2 regions of the Streptomyces sp. NPDC051214 genome follow, and region 2 is predicted to be linked to the other one. Evidence: riboswitches for the same ligand, from Rfam matches in the RefSeq annotation. Region 2 holds a riboswitch; the other holds the start of a gene.
What was found. A riboswitch is a leader RNA that binds a small molecule or an ion and turns the genes downstream of it on or off. The one in region 2 is predicted to bind S-adenosylmethionine.
Positions count from the first base shown of each region.

Region 1: linked by a shared signal. The riboswitch ahead of AB0M70_RS24805 (aminotransferase class V-fold PLP-dependent enzyme) and the one ahead of thrC (threonine synthase) in region 2 are both predicted to bind S-adenosylmethionine.

Region 1 is NZ_JBFBAT010000009.1:248,702-262,921, forward strand. It holds gene AB0M70_RS24800 (glycerate kinase) at 1-1,088, shown strand, start outside; gene AB0M70_RS24805 (aminotransferase class V-fold PLP-dependent enzyme) at 1,040-2,413, opposite strand; SAM riboswitch class IV at 2,581-2,697, opposite strand; gene trpD (anthranilate phosphoribosyltransferase) at 2,772-3,836, opposite strand; gene AB0M70_RS24815 (cytochrome bc complex cytochrome b subunit) at 3,973-5,604, opposite strand; gene AB0M70_RS24820 (Rieske 2Fe-2S domain-containing protein) at 5,601-6,656, opposite strand; gene AB0M70_RS24825 (c-type cytochrome) at 6,653-7,462, opposite strand; gene AB0M70_RS24830 (heme-copper oxidase subunit III) at 7,545-8,165, opposite strand; gene AB0M70_RS24835 (hypothetical protein) at 8,345-8,746, shown strand; gene AB0M70_RS24840 (Ig-like domain-containing protein) at 8,807-10,054, opposite strand; gene AB0M70_RS24845 (cytochrome c oxidase subunit 4) at 10,189-10,587, opposite strand; gene ctaD (cytochrome c oxidase subunit I) at 10,584-12,320, opposite strand; gene coxB (cytochrome c oxidase subunit II) at 12,317-13,279, opposite strand; gene AB0M70_RS24860 (aminotransferase class V-fold PLP-dependent enzyme) at 13,646-14,220, shown strand, end outside.
Region 2 is NZ_JBFBAT010000007.1:456,736-470,955, forward strand. It holds gene AB0M70_RS21095 (PTS transporter subunit EIIC) at 1-894, shown strand, start outside; gene AB0M70_RS21100 (polysaccharide deacetylase family protein) at 1,060-1,818, shown strand; gene AB0M70_RS21105 (hypothetical protein) at 2,108-3,355, shown strand; gene AB0M70_RS21110 (PP2C family protein-serine/threonine phosphatase) at 3,333-4,409, opposite strand; gene AB0M70_RS21115 (hypothetical protein) at 4,719-6,809, shown strand; gene groL (chaperonin GroEL) at 6,861-8,486, opposite strand; gene AB0M70_RS21125 (cold-shock protein) at 8,812-9,015, opposite strand; gene AB0M70_RS21130 (MoaD/ThiS family protein) at 9,450-9,725, opposite strand; gene thrC (threonine synthase) at 9,828-11,147, opposite strand; SAM riboswitch class I at 11,165-11,299, opposite strand; gene AB0M70_RS21140 (glucosyl-3-phosphoglycerate synthase) at 11,469-12,413, shown strand; gene AB0M70_RS21145 (hypothetical protein) at 12,496-12,771, shown strand; gene AB0M70_RS21150 (trehalose-6-phosphate synthase) at 12,831-14,220, shown strand, end outside.

The sequences.
Region 1 (14,220 bases), on a different contig from region 2:
TCCCCCTGGTGGACGGCGGCGAGGGCACCGCGCGCGCCCTGGCCACCTCGGGCGGCGGACGCCTGGTCGCGCTGCCCGCCACCGGGCCCGTCGGCCAGCGGATCGGCACGCACTTCGCGCTGCTCCCGGACGGCACGGCGGTGGTGGAGATGGCGGCCGTGGCCGGGCTCTCGCTGGTCCCCCGCGATCTGCGCGACCCGGGCGCCACGACGACGTACGGCGTCGGCGAACTGATCGCCGCCGCACTCGAAGCGGGCGCCCGCCGCATCCTGGTGGGCTGCGGCGACTCCGGCACGTCGGACGGGGGCGCGGGGGCGCTCCAGGCGCTCGGGGCCCGGCTCCTGGACGCGGACGGATGGGAACTGCCACGCGGTGGACGGGAGTTGACCCGGCTGAGCCGCATCGACCCCTCGGGCCTCGACCCCCGCCTGCGGGGCACCGAGATCCGCGTCGCCTGCAACCCCTTCAACGTCCTGACCGGCGAGCGCGGCGTCGCCCGCGTCTTCGGACCCCAGAAGGGCGCGACGCCCACCCAGGTCGAACAGCTGGCGGCGGGCCTCGAACACTGGGCGCACGTCCTGACCCGCGACCTGCACGCCACGGGAGACCTCGCCCTCGGCCCCGGCACCGGCGCGTCCGGCGGCCTGGGAGCCGGCCTCGCGGCGCTCGGCGCCCAGCTGCTCCCCCGCTTCGACGTCCTCCTGGACCATCTGGACCTGAACGCCCGCCTGGCCCGCGCCGACCTCGTCGTCACCGCCGAGGGCGCCCTCGACCACCAGACGCCCCGCGGCAAGGTCCCCGCCGAAGTGGCGCGCCGCGCCAAGCGGTTCGGCCGCCCCGTCCTGGTCCTCGCGGGCACCATCGGCCAGGGCGCCCATCACGTACGGGCGGAGGGCGTGGACGCCTACAGCGCGATCCTGCCCGCGCCGGTCTCGCTCACCGAGGCGCTCGGCCGTGGCGGCGAATTCCTCACCGACGCGACCGAACGCGCCCTGCGGATGATCGTCCTGGGGTCACGCCTGAAGGGACGGACCAAGGCTCAGGCCGCGCTGGTGTCCGGCACGCAACGCCCGTCCTCCGTGCGGTAGTTCCAGCGCGCGCCGTCCGCCACGAGCTCCTTGACGGCGCGCACGAAACGCTCCACGTGCTCGTCCGGGGTGCCCGCGCCGAAGCTGACGCGGATCGCGTTCAGCGACTTCTCGCCGGGCGCGGCCTCGGGGGCGCCGCACTCGCCCTGCGTCTGCGGGTCGCTGCCGAGGAGGGTGCGCACCAGCGGGTGGGCGCAGAAGAGGCCGTCGCGTACGCCGATGCCGTACTCGGCGGAGAGCGCGGCGGCGAAGTGCGAGCTGTTCCAGCCCTCCACGACGAAGGAGATGACGCCGACGCGCGGCGCGTCGTCGCCGAAGAGCGAGAGCACCTTCACCGCGGGCACCTCGGCGAGGCCCTCGCGGACCTTCGCGATGAGGTGACGCTCACGGGCGACGAGCTCGTCGAAGCCCGCCTCGGTCAGCGCCTTGCAGGCGGCGGCGATGGAGTACACGCCGATGACGTTGGGCGATCCGGCCTCGTGCCGCGCGGCGGTGTCGTGCCACTCGACGTCCACGCCGCCGTCCGTACGCCGCGCGACCTTCCGCGACGCGCCGCCGCCGGCGAGGTAGGGGTCGGCTTCCTTCAGCCAGTCGGAGCGGCCGGCGAGGACGCCGGAGCCGAAGGGCGCGTACAGCTTGTGGCCGGAGAAGGCGACCCAGTCGACGTCGAGCTCGCTGATGGAGACCGGGTGGTGGGGCGCGAGCTGCGCGGCGTCGAGGACGATGCGGGCGCCGTGGGCGTGAGCGGCGGCGGCGAGCTCCTTGACCGGCCACAGTTCGCCGGTGACGTTCGAGGCGCCGGTGACGCAGACGAGGGCCGGTCCGTAGGGGTCGCGGTCGGCGAGGGCGCGCTCCAGGGTGGCGACGGCCTGGTCGGCGGTGCGCGGGGCGTTCAGGTACGTCACGCGGGCGTCGCGCCACGGAAGCAGGGAGGCGTGGTGCTCGGTCTCGAAGACGAACACCTGGCAGTCGGCGGGCAGCGCGGCGGCGAGCAGGTTGAGCGAGTCGGTGGTCGATCGGGTGAAGACGACCTGGTCGTCCTCGCGGCAGCCGAGGAACTCCGCGACGGTGACCCGGCTGTTCTCGAAGAGGTCGGTGGAGAGCTGCGAGAGGTACCCGGCACCGCGGTGCACGCTGCCGTAGTACGGCGCGTAGGCGGCCACGTCGTCCCACACCCGCTGCAGGGCCGGGGCGCTGGCCGCGTAGTCGAGCGCCGCGTAGGTCACCTCGCCGCCGGTGACGAGCGGCACGGTGACGTCACGGCCGAGGACGGGCAGCGGGGCGGCACAGACGATCTGGTCGGCGGCAGCGGTGGTGACAGACATGGCGAACTCCCGTGGGAAGGCAGGCGAGTTCACTGCGAGAGCGCGCGTACGGCGCCGCAGTGACGAAGAAAAAAGGGGGTGCGGAAAAGGGGCCGGAAAGCCCTATCGCATTCGCTTGCTCACGAGACTGCTCCCTTGAGGACCAGGACCCCAGGGTTGTTCGCAGGGGTCCGCGCTTGCCATGGACCTTGCTGTCCACGGCCTGGTCTTCACCCGGGGCACCCCGCCACGGACGGAGGGTTGCCGGACAGCGAGCCGGGGCCTAATCGCTGTCACTCATGACCTGCGCAGCATCTTGCCACACGATCTTCTCGGTGCCCACCGCAGTCCGGCATCCGGACCGCGGTGGGCACCACACTCACCGGTTGCTGGCCGCCACCCACAGCTCCAGGGCCTTCTTCGCCGACCCGGAGTCGATCGACTCCGCCGCCTTCGCGATGCCGGCGCCGATCTGCTCCACCAGGGTCCCCTCGCCCGGCGAGAGGGCCACCAGGGCCGCCGCCGTGTTGAGCAGGACGGCGTCCCGCACAGGGCCCTTCTCGCCGTCCAGGAGGCGCAGCGCCACCTCGGCGTTGTACGAGGCGTCGGCGCCCCGCAGCGCCTCGACGGGGACGAGGTCGATGCCCACGTCCCGCGGGTCGAAGGCCTCCTCGCGCACGGCCCCGTCCCGCACCACCCACACCCGGGACGTCGCCGTGGTCGTCAGCTCGTCGAGACCGTCGTCGCCGCGGAAGACCAGGGAGGAGTTGCCGCGCTCGGCGAAGACTCCGGCCACGATCGGCGCCATCCTCGGGTCGGCGACGCCGACCGCCTGGGCGCGCACCCTGGCCGGGTTGGTGAGCGGACCGAGGGCGTTGAAGACGGTCCGGATGCCCAACTGGCTGCGCGCCGCTCCCGCGTGCCGCAGCGCCGGGTGGAACTTCACGGCGAAGCAGAAGGTGATCCCGGCTTCCTCGGCCACCTCGACGACCCGGTTCAGCGGCAGCTCCAGGTTCACCCCGAGCTTCTCCAGGACGTCGGAGGCCCCGGAGGCGCTGGAGGCCGCGCGGTTGCCGTGCTTGACGACCTTCGCGCCCGCGCCCGCGGCCACGATCGCGGACATCGTGGAGATGTTGACGGTCTTGGCGCCGTCACCGCCGGTGCCGACGATGTCGACGGTCTGCCCCGGCACCTCGATCACGTTGGCGTGCTCGTACATCGTGCGGACGAGGCCGGAGATCTCCTCCACGGTCTCGCCCTTGGCCCGCAGGGCGACGACGAAGCCCGCGATCTGCGCGTCGGTCGCCTCGCCCCGCATGATGCGGTCCATGGCCCAGGCCGTGTCCTCGGTGCTCTGGTCACGTCCTTCGAGCAGTCCGTTCAGCACACCCGGCCAGGAACGGGCCGCCGCGGTGTTGCCTCCTGCGGGGGTCACAGCGCTCATCTGCCGCTCCTGGGTTCGTCTAGACACGGGACAGGAACACCTTATCCAGCCCGGGGGACGGCAAAGAGCCCCGTCCATGCAGTGGAACGCATGGACAGGGCTCTCGCCGTGGCGACCTGGTCAGAGTCTCAGGTGATCAGTGGTGGCCGTGGCCGCTGGTGATCTCCTTGTACTCCTCGGTGGTGGGCTTGGGGATCTGGTTGTCCTCCCCGTAGTAGCCCTTGCTGAGCTTGGCCCGGAGCTTCTGCGAACCGGTCACCTTGCGCTCGACGCCGTTCTCGTCGACCGCGGGGCCGATCTCGAGCGGCGCGTACTGCTCGTGCGCGGTGAGCGTGTGCAGCTGCTCCTGGTTGAGCGGCTCGTGGACCTCGATGAACTCACCGTGCGGCAGCCGCTTGATGATGCCCGACTCGCGGCCGTGCAGGACCTTGTCCCGGTCACGCCGCTGCAGACCCAGGCAGATCCGCTTGGTGATGATGAAGGCGAGGACCGGTGCCACGAAGAAGGCGATGCGCACGAACCAGGTGATCGCGTTGATCGACAGGTGGAAGTGCGTGGCCCAGAGGTCGTTTCCACCACCGATGAGCAGCACCATGTACCAGGTGATCCACGCGACGCCGAAGCCCGTACGGGTCGGGACGTTGCGCGGTCGGTCCAGGATGTGGTGCTCGCGCTTGTCGCCGGTGACCCAGGACTCGATGAACGGGTAGACCGCGATCGCGACCAGGACCAGCGGGAAGATCACCAGCGGGATGAACACGCCCAGGACGAGCGTGTGACCCCAGGCGTTGATCTCCCAGCCCGGCATGACACGGATCAGGCCTTCGGAGAAGCCCATGTACCAGTCGGGCTGTGCTCCGGTGGAGACCTGGTCCGGACGGTAGGGACCGAGCGCCCAGATCGGGTTGATCGTGGCGATCGCCGAGATGGCCGCGATCACACCGAAGACCAGGAAGAAGAAGCCTCCGGCCTTCGCCATGTACACGGGAAGCAGCGGCATGCCGACGACGTTCTTGTTCGTCTTGCCGGGACCCGCGAACTGGGTGTGCTTGTGGTAGAAGACCAGGATCAGGTGCGCCACCACGAGCCCGAGCATGATGCCCGGCAGCAGCAGGATGTGCACCGAGTAGAACCGGGCCACGAAGTCGCCGCCGGGGAACTCCCCGCCGAACAGGAACATCGCCAGGTACGTGCCCACGATCGGCACGGACAGGACGGCGCCCTGCATGAAGCGCACACCGGTACCGGAGAGCAGGTCGTCGGGGAGCGAGTAACCGGTGAAGCCGGTGAACATGCCCAGGACGAACAGCAGGAACCCGAAGACCCAGTTGACCTCGCGGGGCTTGCGGAAGGCACCCGTGAAGAAGACGCGCATCATGTGCACGAACATCGCCGCGAGGAAGATCAGCGCCGCCCAGTGGTGGATCTGCCGGATCAGCAGACCACCGCGCACATCGAAGCTGATGTGCATGGTCGAGTTGAACGCCTCGGACATCAGCTGGCCCTGCAGCGGGATGTAGCTGCCGTGGTACTCCACCTCGTTCATCGACGGGTGGAAGAACAGGGTCAGGTACACACCCGTGAGGATGATGATGATGAAGCTGTAGAGGCAGATCTCACCGAGCATGAAGGACCAGTGGTCCGGGAAGATCTTGCGCATGTTGGCCTTGGCCAGGGAGTAGATCCCCAGACGTCCGTCGGCCCAGTCGGCCACCCGCTCTCCGGCGGGCGCCTCCTTCTTACGGTTTTCGTTCGCCGAAGTGCTCATCCGCGCTCCCAGAAAGCAGGACCGACGGGCTCAGCGAAGTCGCCGAGCGCCTCGAGGTAGCCCTCTTCGTTCACGCCGATGCGCAGCTGCGGCAGCGCGTGACCGGCCGGGCCGAAGATCACTCGGGCACCGTCGGAGAGGTCGAAGGTGGACTGGTGGCACGGGCAGAGGACGTGGTGCGTCTGCTGCTCGTACAGGGAGATCGGGCAGCCGACGTGGGTGCAGATCTTCGAGTACGCGACGACACCGTCGTGCGACCACTCGAGCTCCTGCTTGTCCTTGATGTTGTCCGGCTGAATCCGGACGATCATCAGGGCCGCCTTGGCGATCTCCTTCTGGAAGTCGTGATCGTGCTCCTCCAGGCCCTCGGGCTTGGCGAAGGTCAGCGAGCCGACCTGGACGTCCGACGGGCGCAGCGGCTCGTTCGTGTTCATGTTCACGAGCAGCTTGCCCTTGGCCCACAGGGTGTGCCGCAGCTTGTCCTCCGGCAGCGGACCGAGGTCGCGCAGCAGGACGACGCCGGAGAGCGGCACCATGGCGAGCGCACCGAACATCGTGTTGCGGATCAGCTTGCGCCGGCCGAACTGCGACTCCGCGGCACCGGCCTTGAAGTCGGCCATGACCTTGGCCTTGACCTCGGGCTCGGCCTCGATCGGGTGGCGCTCGTCGGCGACCTCCACGTCGGACATCAGGGTGCGGGCCCAGTGGACCGCGCCCGCGCCGATGCAGAAGAGCGCCACGCCCAGGGTCATGCCCAGGGAGAAGTTCAGCGCGCTGATGTGGCCGATCGGGAAGACGTAGATGCGCTTGTCGACCGGGAACGCCACGTAGGAGGCGATGAAGCCGATCGTGGCCAGCATCGACAACGTGAACAGGAAGGCGACCGCACGCTCGGACCGCTTGGCGGCCCGCTCGTCGATGTCCTGGACACGGTGCTCATGGGGCGGAAGGCCCGGGTCGGCGAACGGGTTCTCGTCCGCGACCGCCACCGAGCCGTGCTCGGTCTCCTGCACGCTGGGCAGGTTCTCTTCTGATTTCTCTTGGCTACTCATGACTTCTTGGCCTTTGCGGTCCGAGCGGCGACCCACACGGCGACCGCGATCAGCGTGCCGAGACCGAAGATCCAGCCGAACAGGCCTTCACTGACCGGACCCAGGCCGCCCAGCTTGAGACCGCCAGGGCTCTCGGTCTGTTCGCCGTTGACCGCGTCGAGGTACGCGATGATGTCCTTCTTGTTCTTCTCCGGCATCACGGTGTCGGGGAAGGACGGCATGTTCTGCGGGCCGGTCTGCATGGCCTCGTAGATGTGCTTGGGGGAGACATCCTCCAACGAAGGGGCGAACTTGCCCTTCGTCAACGCGCCGCCCTCACCGGTGAAGTTGTGGCACTGCGCACAGTTGGTGCGGAACAGCTCGCCACCCTTGGCGATGTCCGCCCCGTCCGGGCTGTACTGCTTCTCGGTGGGGACGGTCGGGCCCGCGCCCAGCGAGGCGATGTACGCCGCGAGCTGGTCGATCTGGGCCTGGTTGTAGATGGCCTTCTTCTTCGGCGCCTGGGCGCCCGGCTGCTGCAGCGGCATACGGCCGGTGCTGACCTGGAAGTCGACGGCGGCTGCGCCGACGCCCACCAGGCTAGGACCGTCGGAGGACCCCTGACCGCCGGTTCCGTGGCAGCTGGAGCAGCCCACGGAGTACAACTTCTTGCCCTCGTCGATGGCGAGGGACTGGGCGGTGTCGTCGGCCTGCGCCTTGTCCGCGGGTGCGAACGCGGCGTACAGCCCCCCGGTGGCCGCCAGCGCGAGGAGTAGGACGACGACCGCCGCCAGCGGGTGGCGTCGTCGTGCGGAGAGCTTTTTCACGGATTACCCCGGTGTCAGGATCTTCTGCGTCGATGCTTCTGGAATGAGTCGGAACGTCGGGCCCTGCTGGGCCCGGCCCCGTTTACTTGATCATGTAGATCGTGGCAAAGAGACCGATCCAGACAACATCGACGAAGTGCCAGTAGTAGGACACGACGATGGCTGCGGTCGCCTGCTCATGGGTGAACCTCTTGGCCGCGTACGTCCTGCCGAGGACCAGCAGGAAGGCGATGAGACCGCCTGTCACATGCATGCCATGGAAGCCGGTGGTCAGGTAGAACACCGATCCGTACGGGTCGGACGAGAGCGAGAGACCCTCGTGCTTGACCAGCTCGGTGTACTCGAAGACCTGACCGCCGATGAAGACCGCACCCATGATGAAGGTGACGATGAACCACATCCGGAGCTTCTTCACGTCACCACGCTCAGCGGCGAACACGCCTAGCTGACACGTGAGAGAGGAGAGCACCAGGATCGTGGTGTTCGTCGCCGAGAACGGGAAGTTCAGCGCGGACGCCATTTCCTTCCAGTGCTCAGGTCCTGTCACCGATCGCAGGGTGAAGTACATCGCGAAGAGGGCCGCGAAGAACATCAGCTCGGAACTCAGCCAAATGATGGTTCCGACGCTGGTGAGGTTCGGCCGATTGACCGGCGGGTGCGCGTGCCCGGTATCTACTGTCGTTGCTGTCGCCACGACCGACATTATGTCGGTCGCTTATCCCGCCCTCACCCCGGGGGGTGCCGTTCGGAGTGTCTGCGGGGTGTGTCCTGCCCGTATGGCCCATCGAAGGGCTGTCCGAACCGCTGTTGACGGGGTGTCCGGAGAGGTAGCATCCGCGCATCGGTCCCCGGCCGAGAGCCCCTCAACGAAGCGGAGGAACCATGCAGCCGACCGCCACGGTGCTGGTCTACAGCGACAACGCGAGCACCCGCGAGCAGGTCCGGTTGGCCACCGGACGCAGGCCGGCGGCGGACGTTCCCGCGGTCGAGTTCATCGAGTGCGCGACGCTGCCCGCCGTGCTGAAGGAACTCGACCGGGGCGGCGTCGACGTCTGCGTCCTGGACGGCGAGGCCACCCCCGTCGGCGGCATGGGGGTCTGCCGCCAGCTCAAGGACGAGATCTTCCGCTGCCCGCCCGTGCTCCTGCTCATGGGGCGCCCGCAGGACGCCTGGCTGGCCACCTGGAGCCGCGCGGAGGCCGCGGTGACCCTTCCGGTCGATCCGGTCGAGTTCGCGAACTCCCTGGCCTCTCTCCTGCGCGAGAAGCTGGCCGTCCAGGCCTGACGCCACGCCAGAAGGCCCCGCGCCTCGGCGCGGGGCCTTCTGTGCTGTTCTGCGGAGCTGCTAGACCTGCGGCCGCAGCCGGGCCGCGTCGAGCGCCGTGGGGCCGTCCTTGGCGCCGCCGAGGAGCGCGCTGCCGTCCCGCCAGTTCTTCCAGTCGACGTTCCAGTCGCCGAAGCCGTTGCCGAACGGGTCCATGTCCGCGCCGTAGCTGTTGACGACCCGCACGATGTCGCCCTGCCGGACGGTCTCGTAGAACCAGGCGGCGTTGCCGGTGCTCATGCCCGTGCAGCCGTGGCTGGTGTTCGCGTTCCCCTGCGAGCCGACCGACCAGGGGGCCGCGTGCACGTACTCACCGGAATCGGTGACCCGCGTCGCGTAGTAGACCATCTTGTCGTAGAAGTCCGATGCGCCGATGCTGGCACTGGTCATTCGTACGGAGTACTCCTTGCCCAGCACCACCTTGACGCCGTTGCGCGTGGAGTAGCCGGGCTTGCCCGTCGTCACCGGGATGGAGTTGATCTCCTCGCCGTTGCGGTAGACCGTCATCCAGTGCGACCCGGCGTCCGTGACGGCCTCGATGCGGTCGCCGATGGTCATCCGCAGCGGCTTGGCCTCGCCGCCCCAGAGCTTGTCGCGGACCTTGATGCCCGCGAGGTTGCTGCGGACGTTGACGGTGGCGCCCACGGGCCAGTAGTCCTTGGGGCGGTAGTGCAGCGTCGTGCTGTCCACCCAGTGCCACACGCCCTTCGTGGCGGGCTGCGTCTCGACCTTCAGGGCGCGCTCCACGATGGCCCTGGCCTTCTTGTCCTTCACCTTGGCGCTGAGCTTGGCCGTGACCGGCTGCCCGACCCCGTACTTGCCCGATTCGGGGCCGAAGGTGACGTCGAGCCGCTTCTTCTTGGCCGCCTCGTTGGTGTCGAAGGTCAGGACCTTGCGGCCCGGTGAGCCCTCCTCGTCCTCCGTGCTGACCCGCACCGTGTAGTGCGCGCCCGCCGCGAGGGGCTCCGTGCTGTGCCAACGGGCGCCGTCGGCGGCGAGTTCACCCGCCACGTACCGTCCCTGCGCGTCGGTGGCCGTCACATCGGTGATGCGCCCGTCCTCGCCCTGTGCGGTGACCTCCAGGGGCTTGTCCGGATCCGCCTTCTGACTGCCCACGGGGCCGTTGAAGGCGATCTGGCCCGCCGCGTCGTACGGCTTCGCCGAGAGCGGATGGCCGTCGGAGCTGCCGCACGCCGTGGTTCCCACCCCGAGGGCGGCCACCAGCATGGTGCAGCTCAGTACCGTGCGGATTCGCGGTGAGTGGCTCATGAACACACGGTATGGACGTTCCTCGGCTCCGGCGCGCCGAGTGACCCGTACGAGTGTCAAGCGCGACACGCCGAAGGGCCCGGACTCTCCTGACGGAGTGTCCGGGCCCTTCGGTGGAGCGGGAAGTCACCGACTCACTGAGTCTGGTTCTCGCCCCGGTAGTACTCGAAGACCCAGCCGAAGAGGCCGATCATCAGGATGGGGGCCGAGAAGTACAGCAGCCACCAGCCGAAGACGACACCCATGAAGGCGAGCGCGCCACCGATGGCCAGCGAGAGCGGCTGCCAGCTGTGCGGGCTGAAGAAGCCCACCTCGCCGGCCTCGTCCGCTACGTCGGCCTCCTTGTTGTCCTGCGCGGCCGCGTCGACACGCCGGGCCGTGAAGGCCAGGTAGTAGCCGATCATGATGCACAGGCCGAAGGCCAGGAACAGCGCGGTCGTACCCGCCGGCTCCTTGGACCACCAGCCGTAGACGATCGCCATGACGAGCACGAAGACGCTCAGCCAGATGAACATCTTGCCTTGGACCTTCACTTGCCGGCCTCCTTGCCGCCCGCGAGCGCCTTGTCACCGTGGCCGCTGTTCTCGAGCTGGTCGAGAGCCGCGATCTCAGGGTGATGCAGGTCGAACGCCGGGGATTCGGAACGGATCCTCGGCAGGGTGAGGAAGTTGTGCCGCGGCGGCGGGCAGGACGTCGCCCACTCGAGCGAACGGCCGTAGCCCCACGGGTCGTCGACCTCGATCTTCTTGCCGTACTTGGCCGTCTTCCAGATGTTGTAGAAGAACGGCAGGATCGACAGGCCGAGCAGGAACGAGGAGATCGTCGAGATCGTGTTCAGCGCGGTGAAACCGTCGGCGGCGAGGTAGTCCGCGTAACGCCGCGGCATGCCCTCGGCACCCAGCCAGTGCTGCACCAGGAACGTGCCGTGGAAGCCGATGAACAGCGTCCAGAAGGTGATCTTGCCGAGCCGCTCGTCCAGCATCTTGCCGGTGAACTTCGGCCACCAGAAGTGGAAGCCGGAGAACATCGCGAAGACCACGGTGCCGAAGACGACGTAGTGGAAGTGCGCGACCACGAAGTACGAGTCGGAGACGTGGAAGTCCATCGGCGGCGAGGCCAGGATGACGCCGGTCAGACCACCGAAGGTGAAGGTGATCAGGAAGCCGACGGCCCAGAGCATCGGTGTCTCGAAACTCAGTGAGCCCTTCCACATCGTTCCGATCCAGTTGAAGAACTTCACGCCGGTTGGCACGGCGATCAAGAACGTCATGAAGGAGAAGAACGGTAGGAGCACGCCACCGGTGACGTACATGTGGTGCGCCCACACGGTCACGGAGAGACCCGCGATGGCGATCGTCGCGCCGATCAGACCCATGTAGCCGAACATCGGCTTACGGGAGAAGACCGGGATGACCTCGGAAATGATTCCGAAGAATGGCAACGCGATGATGTACACCTCTGGATGGCCGAAGAACCAGAAGAGGTGTTGCCACAGCAACGCACCGCCATTGGACGCGTCGAAGATGTGCGCGCCGAATTTACGGTCCGCCTCCAGGGCGAACAGCGCGGCGGCGAGCACCGGGAAGGCCAGCAAGACCAGAACCGCGGTCAGCAGGACGTTCCACACGAAGATCGGCATCCGGAACATCGTCATGCCGGGTGCACGCATGCAGATGATCGTGGTGATGAAGTTGACCGAGCCGAGGATCGTGCCGAAGCCGGAGAAGGCCAGACCCATGATCCACATGTCGGCGCCGATGCCCGGCGAGCGGACGGCGTCCGACAGCGGGGAGTAGGCGAACCAGCCGAAGTCGGCCGCACCCTGCGGGGTGAGGAAGCCGGCCACCGCGATGAGCGAGCCGAAGAGGTACAGCCAGTACGCGAACATGTTCAGCCGGGGGAACGCCACGTCGGGCGCGCCGATCTGCAGCGGCATGATCCAGTTCGCGAATCCGGCGAACAGCGGCGTCGCGAACATCAGCAGCATGATCGTGCCGTGCATCGTGAACGCCTGGTTGAACTGCTCGTTCGACATGAGCTGCGAGCCGGGACGAGCGAGTTCGGCGCGCATGAAGAGCGCCATGACGCCGCCGATGCAGAAGAACGCGAACGACGTGACCAGGTAGAGCGTGCCGATGGTCTTGTGGTCGGTGGTCGTCAACCACTTGATCACCACATTGCCCGGCTGCTTGCGCCGTACCGGCAGCTCGTCCTCGTACGAGTCTTCTGCTGCCGCGGCACCCTGAGGTTCGTTGAGGATGCTCACAGGTTGTTCGTCTCCCGGTTCTTCTCGTGCTTCGTCTGCTCGATGCCGGCCGGGATGTAACCGGTCTGGTTCTTCTTCGCCAGGTCCTCGAGGTGCTTCTGGTAGCGCTCGGGGGAAACGACCTTGACGTTGAAGAGCATCCGGGAGTGGTCGACACCGCAGAGCTCGGCGCACTTGCCCATGAAGGTGCCCTCCTTGTTCGGAGTCACCTCGAAGGCGTTCGTGTGGCCCGGGATGACGTCCTGCTTCATGAGGAACGGCACCACCCAGAAGGAGTGGATGACGTCACGCGAAGTCAGTACGAACCGGACCTTCTCGCCCTTGGGGAGCCAGAGGGTCGGGCCGGGGTTGCCGTTCTGCGGGTTCCGCTGGCCGGGCGTACCGACGTCGTAGACGCCTCCGGCGTTGGACGGGAACGCCTTGCGGAACTTGTCCGGGATGGCTTCGAGCTCCTTGGCAGACTTGGCGTCTCCCTTGTCGGAACCCGGCACGTCCTCGATGTAGTTGAAGCCCCAGCTCCACTGGTAGCCGACCACGTTGACCGTGTGGGCGGGCTTGTCCTCCAGAGCGAGGAGCTTCGTCTCATCACGTGCCGTGAAGTAGAAGAGCACCGAGACGATGATGAGAGGCACCACCGTGTAGAGCGCCTCGATGGGCATGTTGTAACGCGTCTGCGGAGGTACCTCGACCTTGGTGCGGCTGCGCCGGTGGAAGATGACACTCCACAGGATCAGACCCCAGACCAGCACGCCCGTGGCGAGCGCTGCCGCCCACGAGCCCTGCCAGAGGGAGAGGATCCGGGGAGCCTCCTCCGTTACGGGGGTGGGCATACCAAGGCGGGGAAAGTCCTTGTATGTGCAACCGGTCGCGGTTGCCAAGATCAGGCCCGCAGTCAGCACCTGCGGCAGCTTCCGCCGCATCGGGCGCCGCGACGAGCGGTCGGAGCCGTTGGGACTCACGTAGCGCCTTCCCGAGAGTCTCGGCCCGCGCGGTCGGGTGCGGCCTTCTCGGTCGTCGGTCGCCGCCCTGCGGCGGGCAGGGGTTTGGATGTTTATGCGGGCCAAACCTTACTGGACGCTATTTGGGGTCGCGCGGGGAGGGTGCCTAACGCGCCGCGGGTCACCCGGGAGGGTGGGCGCGCCGCCGCTGGCCGCTTTCTGACGGAGCTTCGGGGCGCCCACCGGGGCGGTGGAATTCCTCGGTCCGCGACTGCGGGTGTGTCGTGGTTGCTCGCGCCCACGCGGCGGAGCCGCAAATGTCACAGCCCCGCGCCCCTTCGGGCGCTCCTGGGGTGGTTCCTCGGGCGCACGTTCTAGCGTTAGGGCGTGTCCTACTTTGATGTTGCGTCCTCCGCTCCCCTGCATCCCGTGGCCCGGCAGGCGTTGCAGGCCTCGCTCGATGAAGGGTGGGCCGATCCCGCGCGGCTCTATCGCGAGGGGCGGCGGGCCAGGTTGCTGCTCGACGCGGCGCGCGAGGCCGCCGCGGAGGCCGTGGGGTGCCGCCCCGACGAGCTCTCCTTCGCCCCTTCGGGGACGCGGGCGGTGCACTCCGGGATGGCCGGGGCCCTCGCGGGGCGTCGGCGTGTCGGGCGCCATCTGGTGGTGTCGGCGGTCGAACACTCTTCGGTGCTCCATGCGGCGGCGGCACTCGAAGCCGACGGCGGGTCGGTGACGGAGATCCCGGTGGAACGGTCGGGGGCGGTGTCCACGGCCGCGTACACCGCGGGACTGCGCCCCGACACGGCGCTCGCCTGCCTTCAGTCCGCCAACCACGAGGTGGGCACGGAGCAGCCGGTGGCCGATGTCGCTTCGGCGTGTCGGGCCGCCGGGGTGCCGCTCCTGGTGGACGCCGCGCAGTCGCTGCCGTGGGGCCCTGTGGGCGGGGAGTGGTCGCTGCTCGC
Region 2 (14,220 bases):
GTCGCGAACATCGAGGCGTTCGGCCAGAAGCTCTCCCCCGGCCAGGGCGGTGTACTGGGCGCGCTCGGCGCGGCGGTCCTCGCCACGTACATCGAGAAGTGGTGCAGGCGCTGGGTTCCCGAGGCGCTCGACGTCCTCGTGACCCCCACCGTCACGGTGCTGCTCTCCGGCCTGGTCACGATCTTCGGCCTGATGTTCCTCGCGGGCGAGGTCTCGACGGGCATCGGCACGGCGGCGAACTGGCTCCTGGACAACACGGGCGCGTTCGCGGGCCTGGTCCTGGGCGGCCTGTTCCTGCCCCTCGTCATGCTGGGCCTGCACCAGGCGCTGATCCCCATCCACACCACGCTCATCGAGCAGCAGGGCTTCACGGTCCTGCTCCCCATCCTGGCGATGGCGGGCGCGGGTCAGGTGGGCTGCGCGATCGCGGTCTACAAGCGGCTGCGCCACAACACCTCGATCCGTACGACGATCAAGTCCGCGCTCCCCGCGGGTTTCCTGGGCGTGGGCGAGCCCCTGATCTACGGTGTCTCGCTGCCGCTCGGCCGTCCGTTCGTCACGGCGTGCGTGGGCGGCGCGGCGGGCGGCGCGTTCATCGGCTTCTTCTCGATGATCGGCGACAAGGTCGGCTCCACGGCGATCGGCCCGTCGGGCTGGGCCCTCTTCCCGCTCCTCGACGGCAACCAGGGCCTCGGCCTGACGGTCGCGATCTACGGCGGCGGCCTGCTCGTCGGCTACCTCGTGGGCTTCTTCACGACGTACTTCTTCGGCTTCAGCAAGCAGATGCTGGTCGACCTGAACGCCGACACGACCACCCACGAACAGGTCGTCGCGGCCTCCCCGGCGACGGCTTCCGGGCCGACGACCCCGGAGGCGGAGCCGGCCAAGGTCTGACCCACGTGCGTCCGCCCGCGGCGAGTTGTCCGCGGACTTCCCCGGGTTTGTCCGTGATCCGTAACGGACTTCTCCTCGGTGCATCCTCGCGCCCCCGTTCCTCGTCCTGCCAGGTGCCGCGCGTGACCGGGGAGCGGCGAGGGACTGGACGCGAAGGGGCGGACGATGGCGCGGCACAGCGGCGGACGTGGCTGGTACGGCAAGTTGATCGGGGCGGCGCTCGGCGTGACGCTGCTCGCCACCGGCGCGGGGGTGTGGAGCGCGCAGGCCGGCACCTCGGAGGAAGCACCGGCGGCCAAGAAGCCCAGCGCCGTGAAGCCGGTCTCGGCGACCATCGCGCACGCCTCCGAGAAGGGGAAGCAGGGCGTCAACCTCACCATCGACGACGGCCCCGACCCCGTCTGGACCCCCCAAGTACTCGACGTGCTCGCGGAGTACGACGTGAAGGCGACGTTCTGCATGGTCGGCACGCAGGCCGAGGCCCACCCCGACATGGTCAAGAAGGTCGTCGCCGCCGGACACCGCCTGTGCGACCACTCGGTGTCGCACAACACCGGCATGGACAAGGACTCCAAGGCCTACCAGTCCCGGCAGATCCTGGACGCCGAGCGCATGATCACCAAGGCGTCCGGCGGCGTACGTCCGATGTACTACCGGGCCCCCGGCGGGGCGTTCACCCCGTACAGCCGCAAGCTCGCCGCCGAGCGGGGCATGCGTCCGCTCGGCTGGAACGTGGACACCAAGGACTTCGAGCGCCCCGGCACGGACGCCATCGTCGCCACGGTCGAGCGGGAGCTGCCGGGCGGGCCCACGCTCCTCTTCCACGACGCCGGCGGCGACCGCACCCAGACCGTCGAAGCCCTGCGCACGCTCCTCCCCCGTCTCAAGCAGCAGGGCTACACCTTCGGTTTCCCGGTGCGCTGAGCCGGAGGAAACCGACGGTCACGAAGGTCCCGAAGGTGTGCTCATTCGGGACATACTTCCCGGGCGGCGGCACGCCCACCTTGACCGAGTACCGCGCCCGCGGCCGCCCTCCGCCCCGTCCCGACCTGCTCCGGCCCCCGTGCGGCACGGGCGAAAGCAGCCAACGCCCCGCTGTCCGAAAGGACTCGGCCCGCCCGGGGAATCCCGGTGGCCGTCTTCCGGTGCCTACGCCGCGTATCGAGGATGGCACCTGCCGTCATCGAGGCCGACGCACCGGAGGGGACCATCCATGACCGAGCCCAACGACACCGGCCAGCCCGACGAACAGCAGATCGCCGAAGCTCTCGGCTCCGCGGCCAACATCACGCTGGCCCCCGGCCCCCGGGAGGTCTCCGAGGCCGCTCCCGCCCCCGACCAGGAGTGGACGCTGCCGGGAGGCAGGGCCTGGGTGTATCTCGCCGACCCCGGGCAGGGGCTCACCAAGCCGGTGATCCTCGCCGACGGCTTCAACACCGGGCCGAGCGACCTCGACTTCCTCTGGGAGGGCCTGGAGCGGCGAACGTACCCGTTCATCAGTGAGCTGCGGACGCGCGGCCACGACGTCATCCTGCTCGGCTTCGACGAGCGCAGCGCCTCGATCCTGGACAACGCCAAGGCGGCCCGCTCGGCGATCCAGGAGGCCATCGCGCGGCGCACGGGCAACCGCCCGCTGGCCGTCGGCGGTTTCAGCATGGGCGGCCTGGTCACGCGGTACGCGCTCGCCAAGATGGAGCACGAGAGCGTCGACCACGAGACCGAGGTGTACTTCTCCTTCGACAGCCCGCACCGCGGTGCCTGGATCCCGATCGCGCTGCAGTCGTTCGCGCACTACATCCGGCGGCTCAACGCAGCCTTCTCGAACCAGATGAACAGCCCGGCCGCGCGGCAGCTCCTGTGGCAGCACATCGCGGAGTGGAACGACACCCCGGCGACCGACAAGGAGCGCGTCGAGTTCCTCGCCGAGCTGGCGCGGGTGGGCGGCTGGCCAAGGCGCCCGCGGAAGATCGGCGTCGCCAACGGCGTGCGCACCGGCGTGGCCAACGGGATCGGCCCCGGCGAACGGGCGTTCCACGGCAAGGGCCTGTCCATCACCGGCACCCACCTCTACACGCAGCCCGCGGGCGAGGAGAAGCTCGTCGCCCAGCTGCGGGTGGTGACCCTGCGCAAACCGCAGATCCACACCTCGGGCCTGCCCGAGATCGACGGTGCCCCCGGCGGCACCCTGGAGGGCTTCGGCATCCTGGCCGACGAGCTGAACAAGATCCCCGCGATCATCGGCCTCGGCTCCGAGGCCACGATCCGCGAGCACTGCTTCGTCCCCTCCGTCAGCGCGGTCGCCCTGCGGGACATCGACACCCAGGAGAAGCTGCACGACCCGTTCCCGGAGCAGTCCGAGGACAGCGAGCTCGACGAGTACCTCTGCGCCACCCACAACGAGGGCCACACCCTCGTCACCGACGAACTCTGCACCTGGATCATGGCCCGGCTTCCGGACTGATCCCCTCCCGGGGGCACGCGGCGAGCGGCGCCTCGGTGACACCGGCCGCCCGGCACAGGACGAGGACGACGTCGTCCGTGAGCGGGCGGCCGGTGTGCATGACGGCCATGGCGTACAGGGCGTCGAGCGCGTCGGCGTCCGACGGCTCGGCCAGCGCCTCGGCCGCGCGCGGGAGCAGCGGAAACTCTTCGCCTTCTGTGTCGCGGGCCTCGCTCAGGCCGTCGGTGTAGAAGAGGAGGCGCTCCCCCGGCTGGAGGTAGACGCGGTGCGGCACCGGAGCCGTCCGCAGACCCAACGGGAGTGCGGGCTGCGGGGGTTCGAGAAGCCTGACCTGCTTGCCCACCCGGATGGGCGGCGGGTGGCCGCAGTTGACCAGGCGGACCTCGCCCGGCGCGAACTCGGCGAGGACGGCGGTGACGAAGTCCTCGGGCTCCAGGCCGGGAGCGAGCCGGGTGTCCAGGGCCGTGGCCAGGTCGGCGAGGCAGGGGGTGACATAGGCCAGGTCGCGGAAGGCCTTCATCGTCGCCGCGGTGGTCCGCAGCGTCTCCAGGCCGTGGCCGCGTACGTCCCCGACGAAGAGCCGCGGGCCGTACGGCGTGTGGACGACGTCGTACAGATCCCCGCACACCGAGGCGCCCCGCACCGGACTGTGCTGCCGGGTGCACACCTCGACCCCGCCGAACTCGGCCGCCAGGGGCTGCAGCAGCGCGCCCTGTGACGCGCGCGCCACCTCGGTGACCCGGGCCAGCGTCGCCTTCCGTTCGGCGTGCCGGGCGGCGTTGCGGACGGCGAGGAGCCCGCCCGCCGTCAGCGCCGCGAACTCCAGGGCGAAGCCCGGGGTGCCCACCGAGCGCCGCATGACACCGGTCACCGCCGCGAGCAGCACCGTCCAGCCGGCCACCGCGGCGGTGCGTCGCGTGCTCGACCACACGCCGGCGAGGAGGGGGCCGATCAGCAGCACGGCGACCCCCGTCGGTCTGCCGACGGCCGCGAGGGCGGTGCTCACCGTCAGGGCGAGCGCCGGCACGAGGTCCCGGCCGCACCATCTCCCCATGTCTGCCTCCCGGCACCGCCCCGCCGACGGTCCTGGCCCTGCCCCACCCGATGTGCACGCTCCGTGATGGCTGCGGACACTATGGCTCACGCGCGGCCCGGCGCAGAGGTGGTTGATCGGTGTAGGCCACAGATGACCGGACCTGACGCCGAAATGCGGGCCGACGAGCGGGTCTTCCGCGGAAATGGGCATCTCGCGACATCACCGGGCCCCCGACCATGACAGAGAGCAGACTCACCTGGCGGCACGCAGCGGCTGCGGGGTCCATGGGGGCCGTCGTGGCCCGCGCGTCCTGGCGGGGAGGCCACCATGCGGGAATCCGGGCAAGGCCGACAGGGCGGCAACCTGCCGGACGAGACGACGAGCTTCGTCGGTCGCGGGGCCGAACTGCGGGCCGTGGCACAGGCCGTGACCGACACCCGCCTGGTGACGCTGACGGGCGTGGGCGGCGTGGGCAAGACCCGCCTGGCCCAGCGCGCCGGGGCCGGACTGCGGGGCGGCTTTCCCGACGGGGTGTGGCTGGTCGGTCTCGCGCAGCTGAGCGAACCGGCCCTGATGGGGCTCGCCGTGTACGAGGCCCTGCGGCTCGCCGACCAGAGCACCCGGCCCGCGTTCGAGGTGGTGGCCGACTGGCTGGCCGACAAGAAGCTGCTCCTGATCCTGGACTGCTGCGAGCATCTGGCCGCCGACTGCGCCGACTTCGTACGCACCCTGCTCGCCGCGGCCCCGGACGTCCACGTCCTGGCCACCAGCCGCCGCCCCCTGGCCCTCCGGGACGAACACGCGATCAGCGTGCCCCCGCTGCCCGTGCACACCCTGGGTGCCCAACCCTCCGACGCGGCGCGGCTGTTCATGGAGCGCGCGGGTGTCACGCAGGAGGACGGCACAGCGGTGGCGGACATCTGCGCGCATCTGGAGGGCATCCCCCTCGCCATCGAACTGGCCGCCGCCCGCCTGTCCGAGATGGATCTGGACACCCTGCGGCAGCGGCTGCACGCCCGCTTCGAGACGCTCGGCTCCCCCTCCCCCTCCCCCGGCCCTTGGCACGGCGAGAGCGAACCCCGGCACCAGACCCTGCGCACGGCCATCGGCTGGAGCCACGAACTGTGCACCCCACAGGAGCGGTTGGCGTGGGCCCGCCTCTGCGTCTTCGCCGGTGGCTTCGAGCAGGAGGCGGCCGAGCTGGTCTGCGCCGGCGGCCCGCTCGGCAGCGGGCAGATCGGCGGGCTGCTGTCGGCCCTCGTGGACAAGTCGCTCCTGCGGTCGGTGAAGACCAGGCGCGGCCCGCGGTACTCGATGCTGGACACCGTCCGCGAGTACGGCCAGGAGTGGCTGCGCCGGCTCGGCGAGGAACAGCGCCTCGCGGAGCGGCACCGGGACTACTACCGCTGGCTGGCCCGCACCGGCGGTCGCGAGTGGACGGGCCCCGACCAGGTGGCCTGGTACGAGCGCTGCACGGCGGAGCACGCCAACCTGCGCGCGGCGCTCGAAAGCTGCCTGGCGTCGCCGGACCCGCGCGACAGCCTGGAGATGGCCGGCGGCCTGTGGTTCTTCTGGCTCTGCTGCGGCTTCCAGCGCGAGGGCCGCCACTACCTGGACCGGGCCCTCGCCAAGGCTCCGGGTCCTGGCTGCGGCCCGGGGCGTTTCTGGGCCCTGTGGGCGTGTGGAGCGGTGGCCTTCATGCAGGGCGACCTGGAGGCCTCCGGGCGGCTGTCCGAGCAGTGCACGCCGTTGGCGGAGCAGATCGACGATCCGGCGGCGGTCGACGCCGCGCTCTACCTCCAAGCGGTCCAGCTGGTCCTGACCAGCCGCCCTGCGCGGACGATCGGCCTTCTCGCACCGACGGCCGGTTCGCCGGACTGCGGCGGCGGCTCCCCCGCCGTCAAGCTCTTCGTGCTCTCCGCGGTGGTGTACGCCCATCTCCAGCTGGGCGAGTTCGACCTGGCCACCACGAGCGCCGACACCCTGCGCCGGGAGTGCGAGCGGCACGGCGAACAGTGGATGCTCAGCTTCGCCTTCTACCTGCTGTCCAGGGCCGCGCTCGGCAACGGCGACCCGGCGTCGGCCGTCCGCCACGCCCGCGACGCCCTGCCGATCAAGTGGCGGCTGCACGACGTCTTCGGGGCCGCCATGAGCATCGACGCGCTGACCTCGGCCATGGCCGACCCCGAACAGGCCGCGCGGCTTCTGGGCATCTCCGATGTCCTGTGGCGCTCCAGCGGTGTCGCGCAGATGGGCAGCCCCCACCTGATGGCCGCCCGCCAGGCCTGCGAGCGCCGGGTCCGCGACGCCATCGGCGATTTGGCGTACGAGGCCGCCTTCCGCAAGGGCCTGGAGACCGACGTGGACGAGGGCATCGCCTACGCCCTGGCAACGCCCGAGGGCGGCACCCCTTCGTGAGAAGGAGTGCCGCCCTCGGTACGTACAGGACGCAGATCGACCAGAGGTCGATCAGAAGTCCATGTCACCGCCCGGCATGCCGCCGCCGGCCGGGGCAGCGCCCGCCTTCTCCGGCTTGTCGGCGATGACGGCCTCGGTGGTGAGGAACAGCGCGGCGATCGACGCGGCGTTCTGCAGGGCAGAGCGCGTGACCTTCGCCGGGTCGAGGATGCCCTCGGCGATCATGTCGACGTACTCACCGGTCGCGGCGTTCAGGCCGTGGCCGACGGTCAGGTTGCGCACCTTCTCGACGACGACACCGCCCTCGAGGCCGGCGTTGACCGCGATCTGCTTCAGCGGGGCCTCGAGGGCCAGCTTCACAGCGGCGGCACCGGTGGCCTCGTCGCCCTCGAGCTCAAGCTTCTCGAAGACAGCGGCGGCCTGGATGAGCGCCACGCCACCACCGGCGACGATGCCCTCTTCGACGGCGGCCTTCGCGTTGCGAACGGCGTCCTCGATGCGGTGCTTGCGCTCCTTGAGCTCCACCTCGGTCGCGGCACCGGCCTTGATGACCGCAACACCGCCGGCGAGCTTCGCCAGGCGTTCCTGCAGCTTCTCGCGGTCGTAGTCGCTGTCCGAGTTCTCGATCTCGGCGCGGATCTGGTTGACGCGACCCTGGACCTGGTCGCTCTCACCGGAGCCGTCGACGATCGTGGTCTCGTCCTTGGTGATGACGACCTTGCGGGCGCGGCCGAGCAGGTCGAGACCGGCGTTCTCCAGCTTGAGGCCGACCTCCTCGGAGATGACGGTGCCACCGGTGAGGATGGCGATGTCGCCGAGCATGGCCTTGCGGCGGTCACCGAAGCCCGGGGCCTTGACGGCGACGGACTTGAAGGTGCCACGGATCTTGTTGACGACCAGGGTCGACAGGGCCTCGCCCTCGACGTCCTCGGCGATGATCAGCAGCGGCTTGCCGGACTGCATGACCTTCTCGAGGAGCGGAAGGAGGTCCTTCACGTTCGAGATCTTCGAGTTCACGATCAGGATGTACGGGTCGTCGAGCGACGCCTCCATACGCTCCATGTCCGTGGCGAAGTACGCCGAGATGTAGCCCTTGTCGAAGCGCATGCCCTCGGTGAGCTCGAGCTCGAGCCCGAAGGTCTGCGACTCCTCGACGGTGATGACGCCTTCCTTGCCGACCTTGTCCATCGCCTCGGCGATGAGCTCGCCGATCTGGGTGTCGGCGGCGGAGATGGAGGCGGTCGAAGCGATCTGCTCCTTGGTCTCCACGTCCTTGGCCTGCTCGAGCAGGGCGCCCGAGACGGCCTCGACGGCCTTCTCGATGCCGCGCTTGAGGGCCATCGGGTTGGCACCGGCGGCCACGTTGCGAAGGCCCTCGCGGACCAGCGCCTGGGCCAGGACGGTCGCGGTCGTCGTGCCGTCACCGGCGACGTCGTCCGTCTTCTTCGCGACCTCCTTGACCAGCTCGGCGCCGATCTTCTCGTACGGGTCCTCGAGCTCGATCTCCTTGGCGATGGAAACACCATCGTTGGTGATCGTGGGGGCACCCCACTTCTTCTCGAGGACGACGTTGCGACCCTTGGGGCCCAGGGTCACCTTGACGGCGTCGGCGAGCTGGTTCATGCCGCGCTCGAGGCCGCGCCGTGCCTCCTCGTCGAACGCGATGATCTTGGCCATGTGAAGTGGTCCTCCCGGACAGGGGTGGCATGCTTCCGGATCGCGCCAGCGCCCGCGACGGACGGCCTGCAAGCCTTGTGGTTCCTTGCCCCACCCGGCCTGCGGGCCTCACCGACCCGATCCAAGTTCTGTCACTCTCACTCGGAGAGTGCTAAGCCCAATGATTAGCACTCGACCCCTACGAGTGCAAGCGCCTCTCGCGGATCCCGGACGCGGGAGGGCGCGCGCGGCCAGGAGTGCGCCGCGGACGCACGAGGGGCCCGCACCCCTGTCGGGATGCGGGCCCCTCGTCACTCGCTAAGTTCGCTGGCCGATCGCGCCGAGATCAGACGGCGAGCTTGACCATGTCCGCCTGCGGACCCTTCTGGCCCTGCGAGATCTCGAACTCCACTCGCTGACCTTCTTCAAGGGTGCGGTAGCCGTCCATCTGAATCGCGCTGTAGTGGACGAAAACATCCGCACCACCGTCGACCGCGATGAAGCCGTACCCCTTCTCCGCGTTGAACCACTTGACGGTGCCCTGAGCCATGCCTAACTCCCCTATTACTGGCCCTTGCACGGACCCGCACTTCGCGGACCCGGGTCAGACCTCACCCCCCCAATGGGTTGTGGAGGCGTGCGCCGGAACGCGTCGACCGCGGCTGAATGTATCTGTCCAACTGCCCTCTGCAACAGGTCAATCGGACGAGAATTCTGGGCACGCCTGATCGGTAATATGCGGAGAATTCGCCGGAGTTCAGGGCAAGTCGGGCCAGACAAATGCCACGAGAAGGGCAAATGGGCAGTGCACTTTGGCTACTTCTTGTCGCCCTCGGGGCGACTTCGTATATGCGCTCGGCACAAACGGGGAAGCTCGCTTCCCAACTGTACCGCGCTCAACCACATGGAATTGCCCCCTCCGTTTCTCTCGCGGAGGGGGCAATGACCATTACGCAGGGTATTTCCTTAAAGAATCAACCAGGATCAGCCACCCGCGACGGCGGGGATGATCGAGACGCCCGCGCCGTCCGGTGTCGCGGTCTCAAGACCCTGCTCGAAGCGGACGTCGTCGTCGTTCACGTAGACGTTCACGAAGCGCCGCAGCTTGCCCTGGTCGTCCAGGACACGGGCCGCGATACCGGCGTGCTTGGCCTCCAGGTCGGCGATGACCTCGGAGAGGTTCGCACCCTCGGCGGCGACCTCGGACTGACCGCCGGTGTAGGTGCGAAGAATGGTGGGGATACGGACGTTCACGCTCATGGGATTCACCTCGGGGTATGCGGGCCCCGTAAGGGGCGCGGGGAACTGCGCGACCAGCCACGACGGTCCGCAGAGGGAAGGAAGGCTCAGGCCCTACGGCGGCTAACCGGCAAGCCCCGCGGAGCGAAACGCCTCAAGGCTGGGCTTGATCGTCGCGGTCGCCTGAGACGTCTCGGCAACAGCGTCGAGGGTCTTGAGGCCGTCACCCGTGTTCAACACCACCGTGGTGAGCGCCGGGTCGATGAGCCCCGCCTCGAGCAGCTTCTTCGTGACGCCGACCGTCACACCGCCCGCGGTCTCCGCGAAGATCCCCTCGGTCCGCGCGAGCAGCTTGATCGCTTCGACGACCTGCTCGTCGTTCACGTCCTCCACCGCACCGCCCGTGCGACGCGCGATGTCCAGGACGTACGGCCCGTCGGCGGGGTTGCCGATGGCGAGCGACTTGGCGATCGTGTTCGGCTTCTGGGGGCGCACGACGTCGTGTCCGGCCTTGAAGGCGGTGGACACCGGCGAGCAGCCCTCGGCCTGGGCGCCGAAGATCTTGTAGGGCTTGTCCTCGACGAGGCCGAGCGCGATGAGCTCCTTCAGACCCTTGTCGATCTTCGTGAGCTGCGAGCCGGAGGCGATCGGGATGACCAGCTGGTCGGGGAGGACCCACCCCAGCTGCTCGCAGATCTCGTACGCGAGGGTCTTGGAACCCTCGCCGTAGTACGGCCGCAGGTTCACGTTCACGAAGCCCCAGCCCTCGCCCAGCGGGTCGCCGATGAGCTCGGAGCAGAAGCGGTTCACGTCGTCGTAGTTGCCCTCAATGCCGACGAGCTCGCCGCCGTAGACCGCGGCCATGACGACCTTGCCCTGCTCCAGGTCGTGCGGGATGAACACGCAGGAGCGGAAGCCGGCGCGGGCCGCTGCGGCGCCGACGGCGCCCGCGAGGTTGCCGGTGGAGGAGCAGGAGAGCGTGGTGAAGCCGAAGGCGCGCGCGGCCTCGATGGCCTGGGCGACGACGCGGTCCTTGAAGGAGTGCGTCGGGTTGCCGGAGTCGTCCTTGACGAACAGCTTGCCCTGCTCGACGCCGAGCTCACGGGCGAGGTTGTCGGCCTTGACGAGCTTGGTCCAGCCGGGGTTGATGTTCGGCTTCTCGGCGACGTCGGCCGGGACGGGCAGCAGCGGGGCGTAGCGCCAGATGTTGTCGGGGCCGGACTCGATCTGCTTCCGCAGGGCCTCGGGGTCACCGGTCGGCAGGTCGTACGCCACTTCGAGCGGGCCGAAACAGGCCTGACAGGCGAAGATCGGGCCGAGGGCGTAGAGCTCGCCGCACTCGCGGCACGAGAGGCCCGATGCGGGGCCGAGGTCCACGGAACCCGTGGACGTGGAGTCGATCGAGGGGGTGGTGTCGTTCGTTGCGACAGTCTGCGCAGCCATGGAGGCGAGGCCCTTTCTCCTCATCTTCCTCGCGACGCATCTCGCCGCGAGACGGAATTGGCACCTTCCCCACCGAGACCTCGCGTGCGCGGTCGGCGGGATGGTTGCCGGGGCTTCAACGGGCCGTATCCCTCTGCCCCTCTGGATGAGCGGTATGGCGCCGGGGGCTTCTGGGGCCCCAGGGCATTTGTGACGCGATGACCCCGGCATGCGATGGTCATCGGCGTTGTTCAAGACTGTAACCGACGGCCTGGACCCTTGAGATAGTCGTCCGAACCGCGAGATGGATCACATGTAGGCCACACACAGGAGGAGCCACCCGTGCTGGAAGAGGCCGAGCGCTGGCTGACCAGGCGTTCCTGGTCCGTTGCCGACCGTCCGCTCAGCGCACTCGTCGACGCCAAGCGGGCGTCGGGGGCCTCGGTGAGTGTCGTCCTGCCCGCGCTCGACGAGGAGGGGACGGTCGGCGAGATCGTCGCCGAGATCCGCCGTGAGCTGGTCGAGAAGGCCGCTCTCGTGGACGAGCTCGTGGTGATCGACTCCGGCTCGCGGGACCGTACGGCCGAGGTCGCGCGGAAGGCGGGCGCGCGGGTCGTGCACCGGGACGTGATCCTGCCGCGCATCCCGGCCGTGCCCGGCAAGGGCGAGGTCATGTGGCGCTCGCTCCTGGTGACCGGCGGTGACATCGTCGCGTTCGTCGACGCGGACCTGCGGGAGTTCTCGGCGGACTTCGTCACCGGCACAGTGGGCCCGCTCCTGACCGAGCCCGACGTGCAGTTCGTGAAGGCGATGTACGACCGCCCCCTGGGTGAGACCGCGGGCCAGGGCGGCCGGGTGACCGAGCTGATGGCGCGCCCGCTGCTCAACATGCACTGGCCCCAACTCGCGGGATTCGTCCAGCCGTTGGGCGGCGAGTACGCGGCGCGCCGGTCTCTCCTGGAGCGGCTGCCGTTCCCCGTCGGATACGGGGTGGAGCTCGGCCTCCTCGTGGACGCGCTGCACACCGTGGGTCTCGACGCGCTCGCGCAGGTCGACGTCGGGGTGCGCAAGCACCGGCACCAGGACGGGCAGGCGCTCGGCCGGATGGCGGCGGCGATCTACCGGACGGCGCAGTTGCGGCTCGCGCGCGGCCATCTCGTACGCCCCGAGCTCACCCAGTTCGAACGGGGCGCGCAGGGGTTCGAGCCGCGGACCCATTCGGTGGACACCGAGGAGCGCCCGCCGATGGGCGGCATCGCGGAGTACACGGCTCGCCGCGTGGCGTGACCGCCAAAGCCGGGCATTTTGTCTACATTCCCCACTTATGTGGGTCACGCAAGCATGGGGAAGCGCGCTACGGATCGGTGCCGTGGCCTTGGCGACGGCCACTCTCACGGCAGGAGCACTCGGCGCGTCCGCCGCGGCGGACGCCGGCACCGGTCCGAGGATCAGCCACACCGAGGACATCGCCCGGTGGACGCAGGCGCACCCCGCGCCACCGGAACAACAGGGCGCGCCCGTCCCCCGGGGGGAACTGGCCAAGTCGGGCAGCGACTCGGACACGATGCTGTACGCGGGTCTGGCGATCTCCCTGTGCGCACTGGGAGCGCTGGCGGTGGCGGCTGCGAGGAGCAGGCGCGACTAGCTTCGACTAGGGCCCTTCGGACGTGTTTGAGGCCCCGCCCCAGGGGCTAGGTTCGCCACATGGTCTCCGAGCACGCTTCCGCCCAGGTCCTCGTCGCGTCCAACCGCGGCCCCGTCACGTACGCCCTGGAGGAGAACGGGGAACTGACGGCCAAGCGGGGCGGCGGCGGCCTCGTCTCCGGGCTCAGCGCGATCGGCGGCTCCGACGGCGACGACGCGGCCCTGTGGGTCTGCGCGGCGCTGGGCGACGGCGACCGGGAGGCCGTGCGGCGCGGGGTGGGCGAGCCCGGGGTCCGGATGCTCGACATCGATGCCCAGGTGCACGCCGACGCGTACAACGGGATCGCCAACTCGGTGCTGTGGTTCGTCCACCACATGCTCTACCAGACGCCGCTGGAGCCGGCCTTCGGCCCGGAGTTCCGGGCACAGTGGGCGGCGTACGAGACCTACAACCGGGCCTTCGCCGAGGCGCTCGCGGAGAGCGCGGGAGCGGACGCGGCGGTCCTCGTCCAGGACTACCACCTGGCGCTGGTGCCGGGGATGCTGCGCGAGCTGCGCCCCGACCTGCGCATCGGCCACTTCTCGCACACACCGTGGGCGCCGGTGGACTACTTCCGGATGCTCCCGGACGACATCGCGGAGCAGCTCCTTCGCGGCATCCTGGGCGCCGACCGCGCGGCCTTCCTGACGGGCCGGTGGGCGGACGCGTTCACGGAGTGCTGCGTCGCCGTCCTCGGCGGTACGTCCGGCACGCGGATCGGGGTGCACGGGCTCGGGGCGGACGCGGACTTCCTGCGGGAGCGGTCGCGGCGGGCGGACGTGGAGGAGCGCCTTGTCGCGCTGCGGGAGCAGATCGGGGGCTCCGGCGACCGCAAGGTGATCGTCCGCGTGGACCGTACGGAGCTGTCGAAGAACATCGTGCGGGGACTGCTCGCCTACCGGGAGCTGCTCGAGTCCCGCCCGGAGTGGCGGGAGCGGGTGGTGCACGTCGCCTTCGCGTACCCCTCGCGGCAGGACCTCGCGGTGTACCGCGACTACACGGCGGAGGTCCAGCGGGTCGCCGACGAGATCAACTCCCGCTTCGGCGTGGAGGGCTGGACCCCGGTCGTCCTGCACGTGAAGGACGACTTCGCGCGCTCGCTCGCGGCGTACCGCCTGGCGGACGTGGCGCTGGTGAATCCCATCCGGGACGGGATGAACCTGGTCGCCAAGGAGGTGCCGGTCGTCTCCGACGACGGGTGCGTCCTCGTGCTGTCGCGGGAGGCGGGGGCGTACGAGGAGCTGGGCGAGGATGCGGTCGTCGTGAACCCGTACGACGTCACGGGGACTGCTGTCGCGTTGCACGCGGCGCTGACGATGCCGGAGGGTGAGCGAGCGGAGCGTACGAAGCGTCTCGCTTCAGCGGCTACGGCTCTCCCCCCGGCCCAGTGGTTCCTGGACCAGCTGCGGG